DNA from 3 places in the Cellulomonas hominis genome. Region 1 is predicted to be linked to each of the others. Evidence: predicted binding sites of a transcription regulator. Region 1 holds the regulator's gene; each other region holds the start of a gene.
What was found. Region 1 encodes HrcA, which represses chaperone genes, less so after heat shock. Its sites were predicted from a motif close to TTNGCACTCGNNNNNNNCGAGTGCNAA; they were not measured.
Positions count from the first base shown of each region.

Region 2: HNR08_RS03980 (FmdB family zinc ribbon protein) is a predicted target of HrcA. The motif match lies at 1,808-1,834, and genes of this name have one in related genera.
Region 3: groL (chaperonin GroEL) is a predicted target of HrcA. The motif match lies at 1,888-1,914, and genes of this name have one in related genera.

Region 1 covers NZ_JACHDN010000001.1:274,333-278,537, forward strand. Annotated here, with positions in the region: gene dnaJ (molecular chaperone DnaJ) at 1-968, opposite strand, end outside; gene hrcA (heat-inducible transcriptional repressor HrcA) at 1,024-2,058, opposite strand; gene HNR08_RS01360 (MFS transporter) at 2,132-3,646, opposite strand; partial or broken gene HNR08_RS01365 (DUF3097 domain-containing protein) at 3,696-4,205, shown strand, end outside.
Region 2 covers NZ_JACHDN010000001.1:846,561-850,765, forward strand. Annotated here, with positions in the region: gene HNR08_RS03970 (molybdopterin molybdotransferase MoeA) at 1-994, opposite strand, end outside; gene HNR08_RS03975 (5-formyltetrahydrofolate cyclo-ligase) at 1,140-1,778, shown strand; gene HNR08_RS03980 (FmdB family zinc ribbon protein) at 1,906-2,232, shown strand; gene HNR08_RS03985 (SAF domain-containing protein) at 2,356-3,051, shown strand; gene mscL (large conductance mechanosensitive channel protein MscL) at 3,093-3,647, shown strand; gene HNR08_RS03995 (hypothetical protein) at 3,691-3,858, shown strand; gene HNR08_RS04000 (hypothetical protein) at 4,176-4,205, opposite strand, start outside.
Region 3 covers NZ_JACHDN010000001.1:1,070,103-1,074,307, forward strand. Annotated here, with positions in the region: gene groL (chaperonin GroEL) at 99-1,724, opposite strand; gene HNR08_RS04950 (glycoside hydrolase family 15) at 1,979-3,274, shown strand; gene HNR08_RS04955 (cold-shock protein) at 3,300-3,503, opposite strand; gene HNR08_RS04960 (LytR C-terminal domain-containing protein) at 3,625-4,205, opposite strand, start outside.

The DNA.
Region 1 (4,205 bases):
ACGTGCAGGTCGCCGCGGCCGCCGGCGTGGAGGTGGCCGACGCCGAGGCCCCGCAGCGTGACGACCTGGGCCGGCTGCGTGCCCGGGCGCAGGTCGACGTCCTTCGGGCCGTCCAGCGTCTCCAGGGTCAGCACGGTGCCGAGCGCGGCGGCCGTCATCGGGACCTGGAGCGTGCAGTGCAGGTCGTCGCCCTCGCGGACGAACGTGTCGTGCCGGCGCTCCCGGACCTCGAGGTACACGTCGCCCGCCGGGCCGCCGGCCGGGCCGACCTCGCCCTGCGCGGTCAGCTTGATGCGGGTGCCGGTGTCCACGCCCGCCGGGACGTCGACCTCGAGCGTCCGGCGCGAGCGCACGCGGCCCTCGCCGGCGCACTCGGTGCAGGGCTCGGGGATCACCGTGCCGAAGCCGTGGCACGCGGCGCACGGCTGCGAGGTCATCACCTGGCCGAGGAACGACCGGGCGACGCGCTGCACGCTGCCGCGGCCGCCGCAGACGTCGCAGGTGCGCGGCGACGTGCCGGGGCGGCAGCAGGTGCCGCCGCATGTCGGGCACAGCACGGCCGTCTCGACGGGGACCTCCCGGTGCGTGCCGAACGTCGCCTCGGCGAGGTCGATGTCCAGCCGGACGAGCGCGTCCTGGCCGCGCCGCGCCCGAGGGATCGGCCCCCGCTGCGGCCCGCCGGCCGCCGCGGCGCCGAAGAACGTCTCGAAGATGTCCTGGAAGCCGAAGCCCCCGCCCATCCCGCCGCCGGGGGACGCCGGGTCGGCGCCCATGTCGTACATCCGGCGCTTCTCCGGGTTCGACAGCACGTCGTACGCGCGGGAGACGTCCTTGAACCGCTCCTCCGACGCGGCGTCCGCCCCGGCCACGTCCGGGTGCAGCTCGCGGGCCAGGCGGCGGTAGGCCTTCTTGATCTGCTCGGGCGTCGCCTCGCGCGGCACGCCGAGCACCTCGTAGTAGTCGCTCACTCGTCACTTCCTGTGTCGGTCGCGCGCGCCGGCGCGGGTCGGGGACCGGCGGCGCTCATCCCGCGAGGATCCGGGAGAGGTACCGCGCGACGGCACGCACCGTCGCGATCGTGCCGGGGTAGTCCATGCGGAGCGGGCCCACGGAGCCGATGCGGGCCACGGCCGCGCCCCCGCCGTCGCCCGGGCCGCCGTAGCCGGTGGTCACGAAGGACGTCTCGACGAGCCCCTCGTGCTGCGTCTCGCGGCCGATCCGGACGGACACGGCGGCCTCGTCCTCGGCCATCTCGGTGAGCAGCCGCAGCAGCACCACCTGCTCCTCGAGCGCCTCGAGCACCGGGCTGATCGTGTGCGCGAAGTCGTGGCCGCCGCCCCGGACGAGGTTCGCGGTGCCGGCCATCACGACGCGCTCCTCGCTCTCGCGGGCCAGCGTGTCCTCGACCACGCCGACCACGGCGCGCACCAGCGGGGCGTCGGCGTCGGCGAACGCGTCGGCCAGGTCCGCGAGCACGCCGTCCAGCTCGGCGAGCCGCCGGCCCGCCGCCGCGACGTTGAGCCGCGTGCGCAGCCGGGCCACGACGGTGGCGTCCAGCGGGTCCGCGAGCTCCAGGGTGCGCTGCTCGACCCGGCCGTGGTCGGTGATGATGACCACGAGCAGGTGCCGCTCCCCCACGGGGACGAGCTCCACGTGCCGCACCGCGGTCCGGCGCAGCGACGGGTACTGCACGACGGCCACCTGGTGCGTGAGCTGCGCGAGCAGCCGGACCGCGCGGTCCACGACGTCGTCCAGGTCGGCGGCGTCCTCCATGAAGGACTCGATGGCCCGCCGCTCCGGGGCGGACAGCGGCTTCACCGTCGCCAGCCGGTCCACGAACAGCCGGTAGCCCGTGTCGGTCGGCACCCGCCCGGCCGAGGTGTGCGGCTGCACGATGTAGCCGGCGTCCTCGAGGGCGGCCATGTCGTTCCGGATCGTCGCCGGGGAGACGCCCAGGGAGTGCCGCTCGACGAGGGCGCGGGAGCCGACCGGCTCGCGGGTCGCGACGTAGTCCTCGACGATCGCCCGCAGCACGTCCAGCCTGCGGTCCTCGCTCATCGCCACCTCCCGACACCTCGCGCGCCCCACCGGGGCCAGCGCTGGTAGCACTCCCCCGGTCCGAGTGCCAATTCTACTCGGCTCCGCGAGCGGTCGTCGTGACGGGCTCGCGGGCCGCGTCCCGGCGGCGGGCGACGAGGTCCGCGACGCCGATCACCAGCGCCACCGCCACCAGCACCACGGTGATGAGCAGCGCGCGGCCGGCCGCCTGGTTCCCGGCCAGCCCGGACGCCAGCGCCGCGTAGTACGTCGACAGCGCGACCGCCACGCCGAGCGCCGAGCCGATGCGCTGCCCGACCTGGAGCATGCTGCCCGCCACACCCGCGCGGTCGAGCGGCACGTGCGCGAGCGTGAGCGTCTGGTTCGGTGCGATCACCAGGCCGCTGCCGGCACCGGCCACCATCTGCGTCGCGGCGACGACGAACCCGACCGCGGGCGGGTCGACCAGCCGGATCGCGAGGTCGGTGCCCAGCAGGCCGAGCAGCACCAGCACCAGGCCGACGACGACGAGCGCCCGGCCCCGGGTCGCGACCAGGCGGCCGGACTGCTGCGCGGCGACCGCCGACGCCACCGCGAACGGCATGCCGACGAGCCCCGCCTGCAGCGGCGTGAACCCGGCGTCCTGCTGCAGGTACAGCGTGGTGACGAGGAACACGGCGGTGAACCCCGCGAAGTACGCCATGCCGAGCAGGGCGCCGTTGCGGAACGAGGGCTCGCCCAGCACCCGCGGGTCGAGCACCGCCGCGCCCGTGCGCCGCTGGTACCCCCGCTCCCACACCACCGTCACGACCGCGAGCGCGGCGGCCGCCGCGAGCCACCACCAGCGCGCCGGGTCGTCGCCGCCCGACCCCGACGTCACCACGAACGGGACCATCACGGCCGTCGTGGTCAGCGCGACCAGCGCCAGCCCCGGGACGTCGAGCCGCGGCCGGCCGCCCGGGCCCGCCACGCCCGCCGGGACGCCGACCCGGCCCCGCGGCAGGAACCGCACGGCGAGCGGCAGCACCACGGCGATCACGGGGACGTTGACGAAGAACACCCAGCGCCAGCCGTCCTCCGGGCCCGCCGCCTGGATGATGAGCCCGCCGAGCAGCGGCCCGATCGCGGTCGACACCCCGATGGTCGCGCCGAAGAACCCGAACGCGCGCCCGCGCTCGTACCCGCGGAACAGCTGCTGGATCGTCCCCACGACCTGCGGGTTCAGCAGGCCCGCGCTGACGCCCTGCAGCAGCCGCATCCCCGCCAGCACCTCGTCGGACGGCGCCAGGCCGGCGCCCAGGCTGGTCAGGGCGAACCCGGACAGCCCGACGAGGAACAGCGCCCGCCGGCCGCGCGCGTCGCCGAGGCGCCCCGCCGGGACCAGCACCAGGCCGAACGCGAGCGTGTACCCGGCGACCACGAGCTGGAGCTGGCTGGCCCCCGCGTCCAGGCTGCGCTCGATCGACGGCAGCGCCACGTTGACGATCGAGACGTCGAGCATCGTGATGAACCCGATCGCCAGGCAGACGGCGAGTGCGCGCCACCGGTCCGGGTCGGGGGCGTCCGGGTCCGAGGCGTCCGGGGCGGGGGCCTGCTGCGGCGACGTCACCGTCGTGTCGTATCACGGCCGCGCCGGGTCGGCACCTAGGCTGCCGCGGGTGACCGACCGCTACGGACCCGACGTGCTGTCCGGCTCCTCCCCGAGCAGCCACCGCCGCCCCACCTCCGTCCCCACCCCGGCCGAGCCGGGGCTGGTGGTGGAGGAGGTCACGACGGGCTGGGTCGGCGCCGTCGTCCGGGTGGAGAAGTCCGGCGGTGAGCACGTCGTGGTCCTGGAGGACCGGCGCGGGAAGACGCGGACGTTCCGGCTCGGGCCGGGGTTCTGGGTCGACGGCAGGCCGGTCGAGCTCGTCCCGCCGCGCCCCGCCGCGCCGACCGGGCCGCGGCGCACCGCGTCGGGGTCGCTGGCGGCGCCGGACCAGCGCGCGCGGGTCGCGATCGGCAGCCGGATCTGGGTCGAGGGCAAGCACGACGCCGAGCTCGTCGAGAAGGTGTGGGGCGACGACCTGCGCGCGGAGGGCGTCGTCGTCGAGCTGCTGGACGGCGTGGACAACCTCGTCGACGCGCTGCGCGAGTTCGGCCCCGGGCCGGGGCGGCGCGTCGGGGTG
Region 2 (4,205 bases), 570 kb from region 1:
CCGACGGCCGGAACAGGTCGGTGTGCCCCGCCATGGCCCGCAGCGCCGGCCGGACGAACACCTCGAACGCCACCTGCGACGCCACCGGGTGTCCCGGGAGCGCGAACAGCGGGACCGCGCCCGCCCCGCCGCCGACCGTCCCGAAGCCGTGCCGGAAGCCCGGGGCCATCGCGACCTGGTCGAACCGCACGGTGCCCAGCGGGGCCAGCACGTCGGCCAGGGTGTCGTGCTGCGACTCCGACAGCCCGCCGGTGGTCACGACGACGTCGGCGCGCACCAGCTGGTCCTCCAGCGCCTCGCGCAGCACCGCGCGGTCGTCGGTGACGACGCCGACCCGGACGGGGGTGGCGCCCGTGTCGCGGACGGCCGCCTCCAGGGCGTGGCCCGCGGACTCGTAGACGCTGCCGTCGCGGCGCGGGGTGCCGGGCTCGGCCAGCTCGGAGCCGATCGAGACGATGACGACGCGCGGGGCGGGGTGCACGCGCAGCCGCCCGCGACCGGTGGCCGCCGCGACCGCCAGCTGCCGGGCGCCGAGGCGGGTGCCCGCCGCCAGCACGACCGCGCCGCGGGCCGTGTCCGAGCCGGCCGCCCGCACGTGCTCGCCGGGCTCCGGGAGCCGGTGCAGCGTCACGCGCACGGCGCCGCGGTCCGTGTCCTCGGCCGGCACCACCGCGTCCGCGCCCGCCGGCACGGGGCCGCCCGACGCGATCCGCACGGCCTGGCCCGGGGCGAGCCGCAGCGCGGCCGGGTCGCCCGCGAGCACGTCGTGCGCCACGGGCAGGACGGTCGGCGCGCCGGGCGCCCCGCCGCGCAGGTCCCCCGTGGCCACGGCGTACCCGTCGCGCCCCGCGACCGGCACCGCCGGGACGTCCGCCGGGGCGACGACGTCCTCGGCGAGGATGCAGCCCGCCGCGTCGGACAGCACGACGTCGAGCGGGGCGACCGGCCCGACCGCGGCCAGCACCGCCGCGAGCTGGTCCTGCACGGATCTCATGCCCGCATTCTGCCCGCGAGTCCCCGCCGACCGCGCACGCACCGCGCCGGTCGGCCGCTGTGACTCACCCGCCGGGCACCCGCCCGCCGCGCGCGAACCCCCTTTGGTCCTACCAGCACTGACAGGCGTTTGCGAGACTGGAGTCATGAGCGCCGCTGCCCAGCCGTACCCGCACGCGTCCGACGGCAGCACGATCACCGAGGTGAAGGACGAGTTCCGGGGGCTGCTGCGGGCCGCCCGCCAGGCCCGGTCGCCCCGCCGGCGCGCCGAAGCCGCCGCCGCGCTCGTCGACGTCGTCGAGACCATCCCCGCCCTCGCGGACGCGGGCTGCGTCGCCGTCTACTCCGCCCGGCCGACCGAGCCGGACACCGGCCCGCTGCTCGACGCGCTCGCCGCCCGGGGGGTCGAGGTGCTGCTCCCGGTGCTCGGCGCCGGGCTGCAGCGCGAGTGGGCGACGTACGCCGGCCGGCACGACCTCCTGCAGCGCGCCCCCGGGCGGCCGCCCGAGCCGTCCACGCCGTCGCTCGGGGCGGAGGCGCTCGCGAAGGCCGACGTCATCGTGGCGCCCGCGCTCGCCGTCGACACCTCCGGCACGCGGCTCGGCCAGGGCGGCGGCTGGTACGACCGGGCCCTCGCGCACGCCCGCCCCGGGACGCCCGTGGTCGCGCTGGTGTTCGCCGAGGAGCTGTACGACGCCGCCGTCCGCCCGCTGCCGCGCGAGCCGCACGACCGCACGGTCGACATGGTCGCGACCCCCGAGCGCTGGCAGTCCCTGGGCGGCTGAACGGGGGAATACCGCCGAGCCGCGTATCATTGGCACTCGGACAGAGAGAGTGCCAGGGACGCCGGGCCGAGCAGCCCGGGTGACCGGCGCCTCCGCCACCAGGTCACGTCATCCGCGGGAGACAGCAGTGCCCACCTACGCCTACGCCTGCACCGAGTGCGGCCACGCCTTCGACATCCACCAGTCGTTCAGCGACGCGGCGCTCACCGAGTGCCCGAGCTGCGGCGGCCGGCTGCGCAAGGTGTTCTCCTCCGTCGGCGTCGTGTTCAAGGGCTCCGGGTTCTACCGCACGGACTCGCGGTCCTCCTCGACGTCCACGACGAGCTCGACCCCGTCGACGTCCGCGTCGTCCTCCTCGACCCCGGCGTCGAAGCCCGCCGCCGCGTCGACCGCGACCACGTCGTCGTCCTCGAGCGGCTCGACGAGCAGCGCCGCGAAGCCCGCCGCGGGCTGATCCCGCCGGGTGCCGCGGGATCACGCGGCACCGAGTCCTCCACAGGCGCCCGGACCGTGCGTGGTCCCCAGGCGCGCGTCCGGTGACCGCCGCGGCCCCGGGCTTCCGCCCTAGCGTCGCGGCATGCGCCTGACCGACCGCCTTCCCGCCCCGACCCGCCGCCGCCTGCGGGTGCTCGCCTGGCGCGCCCGCCGGCCGCTCGCGGCGCTGTGCGCCGGGCTCGCGGTCCTGCTCGCCGTCGAGCGCCTGCGACCGCCCGACCCGCCCGCGGTGGAGGTCACCGTCGCCGCGCGCGACCTGCCGGCGGGGACCGTCCTCGCCGACGACGACGTCGCCGTGGTGCCGGTGCCGGTGGCGCTGGTCCCCGCGGGCGTCCCGACGGACGCGGCGGGCGTGCTCGGCCACCGGACGGCCGTCGGCGTGCCCGCCGGGCTGCCGCTCGCGTCCGAGCTGCTGGCCGAGGAGGCCGCGGCGCCGCCCGAGGGCTCCGTCGTGGTGCCGGTCCGGTTCGCGGACGCCGGGGTCGCCGCGCTGCTGCGGCCCGGGATGCGGGTGGACGTGGTCGCCGCTGCCCTGCTGGACGGGGCCGAGGCGGAACGGCTGGCGCGGGACGCCCTCGTGCTGGCCGGGGCGGACGCGGTGCCGGAGGCCGGGGCGGGGTCGTCGGGCGGGCTGCTCGGCGCGTCGGGCGGCGCCGCCGGGGCCGGCGGCGGCGCGGCGCAGGACGTCCCCGTGCTGCTCGCGGTGAGCCCCGCGGAGTCCGTCACGCTAGGTGCCGCGGCCGCCGCCCGGGTGCTGGGAGCGGTCATCGTGGGATGATGCGGACGTTCTCGCCGCGGCACACCGGAGGTCTCCAGGGCATGAGCGACGCACTGCGCCAGGGTCTGCGCACGACGACCGAGGGGGCGCGGGGCCTCGCCCGGGTGTTCCAGGGGTTCAAGGACTTCATCTCGCGCGGCAACGCGATCGAGCTCGCCGTCGGTGTGGTCATCGGCGCCGCGTTCGGCGGGGTCATCACGGCGATCCAGGACGGCCTGATCGCGCCGCTGATCGCCATGATCTTCGGCCAGCCCGACATCTCGGACATCTGGGTGATCGGGGCCAAGGGCGAGGCCAAGATCAACATGGGCCTCATGCTCAACGCGCTGCTGCAGTTCCTCATCACGGCGGCGGCGATCTACTTCCTCATCGTGCTGCCGCTGAACGCCCTGGCCGAGCGTCGCAAGCGCGGCATCGAGGCCGAGCCCGAGCGCCCCTCCGAGGACATCCTGCTGCTCCAGGAGATCCGCGACCTGCTCGCCGCCCAGTCCACCCCGGCGCTGCGCAGCGACACCGGGCAGGTCCCGCCCGCCGGGCCGACGGGTCCCACCGGCCCCGCCGCACCGGGCGCGCCGGGGCGGCCGCCGGTCGCCTGACGCCCGCCGCGGCGGGTGCCCGCCGCGGTGCGACACTGGGCGGGTGATCACCTCCCCCGCCGAGCCGCAGCCCGACCGCCCGCACCGGGTGGTCGACGACGCCCCGCTGATCCCGGACCGCAGCGCCGACGACTCCGACACGGGCTGGGGCGACGACCGCGGCGACTCGAACGACGACCGCCTCCTCCGGGACGTCCCCCCGCACTGGTGACCGTGCGCGCTCGGCGCCACTGACGACCGCCGCCATCGACCTCACCCGCCCGCGGACCCCGGCCCGCCCGCGGCGCCCCCGCCGTGCACGCCGAGTTCGGTCGCCCGCGCCGAGTTCGATCGGTACAGCGCCGCCGAGATCGGTCGGTCGCGCCGAGATCGCTCCTCCTCCAGCCCTGTCTCGGCCGAACCGCCCGATCTCGGCGCACGAGGGCTGCCGAGATCGGTCGGTCGCGCCGAGATCGGTCCGTGCGAGGACCGATCTCGGTCACAGGTGCCGATCTCGGCGGGCTCACGTCCGGCGCTGCGGGGCGGGGGTCAGCGGGGGTCGGTGGCGCGGTGGACCGC
Region 3 (4,205 bases), 800 kb from region 1:
TCTGCAACCTCGGCGCAGCCGACCGGGGAGACGACGACGGGCCGGTCACCCCCGAGGGGGTGACCGGCCCGTCGTGCGTGCGGTGCGTCAGGACCGGATCAGAAGTCCATGCCGCCCATGCCGCCGTCGGCCGGACCGGCCGGAGCGGCCTTCTCCGGCTTGTCGGCGACGACCGCCTCGGTGGTGAGGAACAGCGCCGCGATGGACGACGCGTTCTGCAGCGCGGAGCGCGTGACCTTGACCGGGTCGTTGACGCCCGCGGCCAGCAGGTCCTCGTACACGCCGGTCGCGGCGTTCAGGCCCTGGCCGGCGGGGAGGTTGCGCACCTTCTCCGCCACGACGCCGCCCTCGAGGCCCGCGTTCACCGCGATCTGCTTGAGCGGCGCGTCGATCGCGACCTTGACGATGTTCGCCCCGGTCGCCTCGTCGCCCTCGAGCTCGAGCTTCTCGAACGCCACGGCACCGGCCTGGATGAGGGCCACGCCACCACCGGCGACGATGCCCTCCTCGACGGCCGCCTTCGCGTTGCGCACGGCGTCCTCGATGCGGTGCTTGCGCTCCTTGAGCTCGACCTCGGTCGCCGCGCCGGCCTTGATGACGGCCACGCCGCCGGCCAGCTTGGCGAGGCGCTCCTGGAGCTTCTCGCGGTCGTAGTCCGAGTCCGAGTTCTCGATCTCGGCGCGGATCTGGTTCACGCGGCCGGCGATCTGGTCGGCCTGGCCGGCACCCTCGACGATCGTGGTCTCGTCCTTGGTGACGACGACCTTGCGCGCCTGGCCGAGGACCTCGAGGCCCACGGTGTCCAGCTTGAGGCCGACGGTCTCGGAGACGACCTGGCCGCCGGTGAGGATGGCCATGTCCTGCAGCATCGCCTTGCGGCGGTCGCCGAAGCCCGGGGCCTTGACGGCGACGGACTTGAAGGTGCCGCGGATCTTGTTGACGACGAGCGTGGCCAGGGCCTCGCCCTCGACGTCCTCGGCGACGATGAACAGCGGCTTGCCGGACTGGATGACCTTCTCCAGCAGCGGCAGCAGGTCCTTGACGTTCGAGATCTTCGACTCGACGAGCAGCACGTAGGCGTCCTCGAGGACGGCCTCCTGGCGCTCCGGGTCGGTCACGAAGTACGCCGACAGGAAGCCCTTGTCGAAGCGCATGCCCTCCGTGAGCTCGAGCTCCAGGCCGAGGGCGTTGGACTCCTCGACCGTGATGACGCCCTCCTTGCCGACCTTGTCGAGGGCCTCGGCGATGAGCTCGCCGATCGCGGTGTCGCCGGCGGAGATGGACGCGGTGGCGGCGATCTCCTCCTTGGTCTCGATCTCCTTCGCCTGCTCCAGCAGGGCGGAGGTGACGGCCTCGACGGCCTGCTCGATGCCGCGCTTGAGGGCGATCGGGTTGGCGCCGGCGGCGACGTTGCGCAGGCCCTCGCGCACGAGCGCCTGGGCGAGCACGGTGGCGGTGGTGGTGCCGTCGCCCGCGACGTCGTCCGTCTTCTTGGCGACCTCCTTGACGAGCTCCGCACCGATCTTCTCGTACGGGTCCTCGAGCTCGATCTCCTTGGCGATGGAGACACCGTCGTTGGTGATGGTGGGGGCGCCCCACTTCTTGTCCAGCACGACGTTGCGGCCCTTGGGGCCGAGGGTGACCTTGACGGTGTCGGCGAGGGTGTTCAGACCCCGCTCGATGCCGCGACGGGCCTCCTCGTTGAAGGCAATGATCTTGGCCATGGGGCTATCGATCCTTCACTGTGGCTCGTGGTTCGGCCGGTCGGTGCCCGCGACGGACGGCCGCGCCGCGCCGACGGTCATGTCCCGTCGCCGCGGCGGACCTCACCGGGTCGGCCTGGGTTGTCATTCTGTCACTCTCGACCCGAGAGTGCTAACCCCATGGTTAGCACTCGACCCCCGCGAGTGCAAGGCGCTCCGCTCCCGGCGGACACCGCGGGGACGTCCGCGCCGCCCGGCCGTATAGCCTGCCCGGCATGCCCGCGCACCGCCGCACCGCCACCGCCGCCGTCGTGCTCGGCGCGCTGGGTGCCGGCCTGGTGGCGTGGGGCGCGTCCGGCCCCCGGGACGCGTTCATCCCCCTGTACTCGGAGGGCGTCGCGGTCTCCCCCGACGGCTCCGCGGCGGGCGTCCCCGTCGGCAGCGACGTGCGCCTGCACGCCGGCACCCGCGTGCAGGACGACCCGTCGACCACGACGGACGACGCCCTCGCCGACGAGCAGCGCGCCTGGCTCGCGGCCGGCGACGTCCCGGGCGCCGACGGGCCCTACGCGGACATGGTCACGGACGCGCTGCTGGACCTGCACACGCTGCTGCTGGACGACGGCGCGGCGGTGGCCGGCTGGTCGGGGCGCTGGCGGTACGTCTGGCCGCGGGACGCGTCCTTCGTCGCCGTGGCCCTCGCCCGCACGGGCCACGGCGACGACGCCCGGGACGTCCTCGGCTTCCTGGCGGACGTGCAGGGCCCCGACGGGTCGTTCGAGGCGCGCTACCTGCCCGACGGCTCCGGGGTGCCCGACGACCGGGCCCCGCAGACCGACGGCACCGGCTGGGTGCTCTGGGCGGCGGCCGAGGTGGTCGCGGCCGCGGCGCCCGCCGACCGCCCGGCCGTCGCCGAGGAGCTGCGCCCGCTGGTCGAGCGCGCCGCGGCGCGCGCGGTGGACCTCACGGCCGGCGACGGGCTGCCCCCGGCGTCGCCCGACTACTGGGAGGTCGCCGAGGACGAGCTGACGCTCGGCACGGTCGCCCCGCTGCTGGCCGGCCTCGAGGCGGCGCCCGGCCTGCTGGACCTGCTCGGCGACGCGGACGCAGCCGAGGACGCCCGCCGGGCGGCGGCGCGCACCCGCGCGGCGGTGGAGCGGGAGTTCGGGGACGGCACCGCGTACGGGCGCTACGCGGACGGCAGCGTCGCGGACGCGGCGAGCGCGTTCGTGCTGCCGCCGTTCCAGCCGGAGCCGCTCGCGGGCGCGCTCGACGCCTGGGCGGCGTCCGCGACGGCGATGGCGCGGCCGGCCGGCGGGCTGGCCCCGGGCGCCGGCTGGAAGCAGGACGGCATCTCCTGGACGCCGCAGACCTCGCTGTACGCGCTCGTGGCGGCCGAGAACGGCCGGGCGGACGAGGCGCGCGCCCGGCTGGACTGGCTCGACGCCCACCGGACGGCGCTCGGGGCGCTGCCCGAGAAGGTGCTCGCGGACGGCTCGCCCGCGGCTGTGGCGCCGCTGGCCTGGACGGCGGCGTGCGTGGTGCTCGCCGTCGGCGCGCTGGACGGCTGAGTCCCCGCGCGCCGACGGCAGGGGGTCAGAGCGGGCGGACCTGCTCCGCCTGCGGGCCCTTGGTGCCCTGGCCGACCTCGAACTCCACGGACTGCCCCTCCTCGAGGCTCCGGTAGCCGTTCGTCTGGATGGCGCTGTAGTGGACGAACAGGTCCTGACCGCCGTCGGCCGGGGTGATGAACCCGTAGCCCTTCTCGGCGTTGAACCACTTGACGGTTCCCTGCGGCATGCGGTGCTCCTGAGGACGGCGTGATCGGTCGCCGTCGGTGCCCGTGGTCCCCCCGGCGGGCCGGCAGGCGGGCACCGCGACGCGCCAGAGCGTAGCCGGGGCCCCCGACCTGCGGAAGAGGTCAGCTCGCGAAGTCGCGCAGGAGGAGCACGACGACACCGTCGCCCGCGACGTCCGCCGACTCCACGACGTTCGTGATGCCGAGCGTCGTCCCCACCTGCTGCGCGGTGACCGCGAGCTCCGGGGTCGCGTAGAAGACGGTGGACGCGGTGCTGCCGCCCGCGGTGCCGTTGCCGGTCGTGACCGCGGTGAACCCGGCGTCCTCGAGCTGCTCCGCGGCGCCGGCCGCGAGGCCCGAGACGTTCGCGGCGTTGAGCACGCGGACGTCCGCGGCGAGGTCCGGGGTCGGCTCGGGGGTGTCCTCGGTGGCGGGGGCCTCGCCGTCGTCCGGTGCCGCGGGCGTCTCGCCCGGCGTCTCCTCGGGCGTCTCGGCGGCCTCGGAGGTCGCCGGGGCGCTGGCGACCGGCTGCTCGCCGGACCCCTCGCCGGGCAGCGTGCCGCCGCGCGACGAGTACCAGAGCACCGCGCCGACGGTCACCACGGGGACCAGCACGAGGACCGCGACGAACGGCCACCACCTGCTCCACCACGTCCGGGGTGCGCGGTGCACGCCGATCGGTGCGTCCTGCGCCGGGTCGGCGT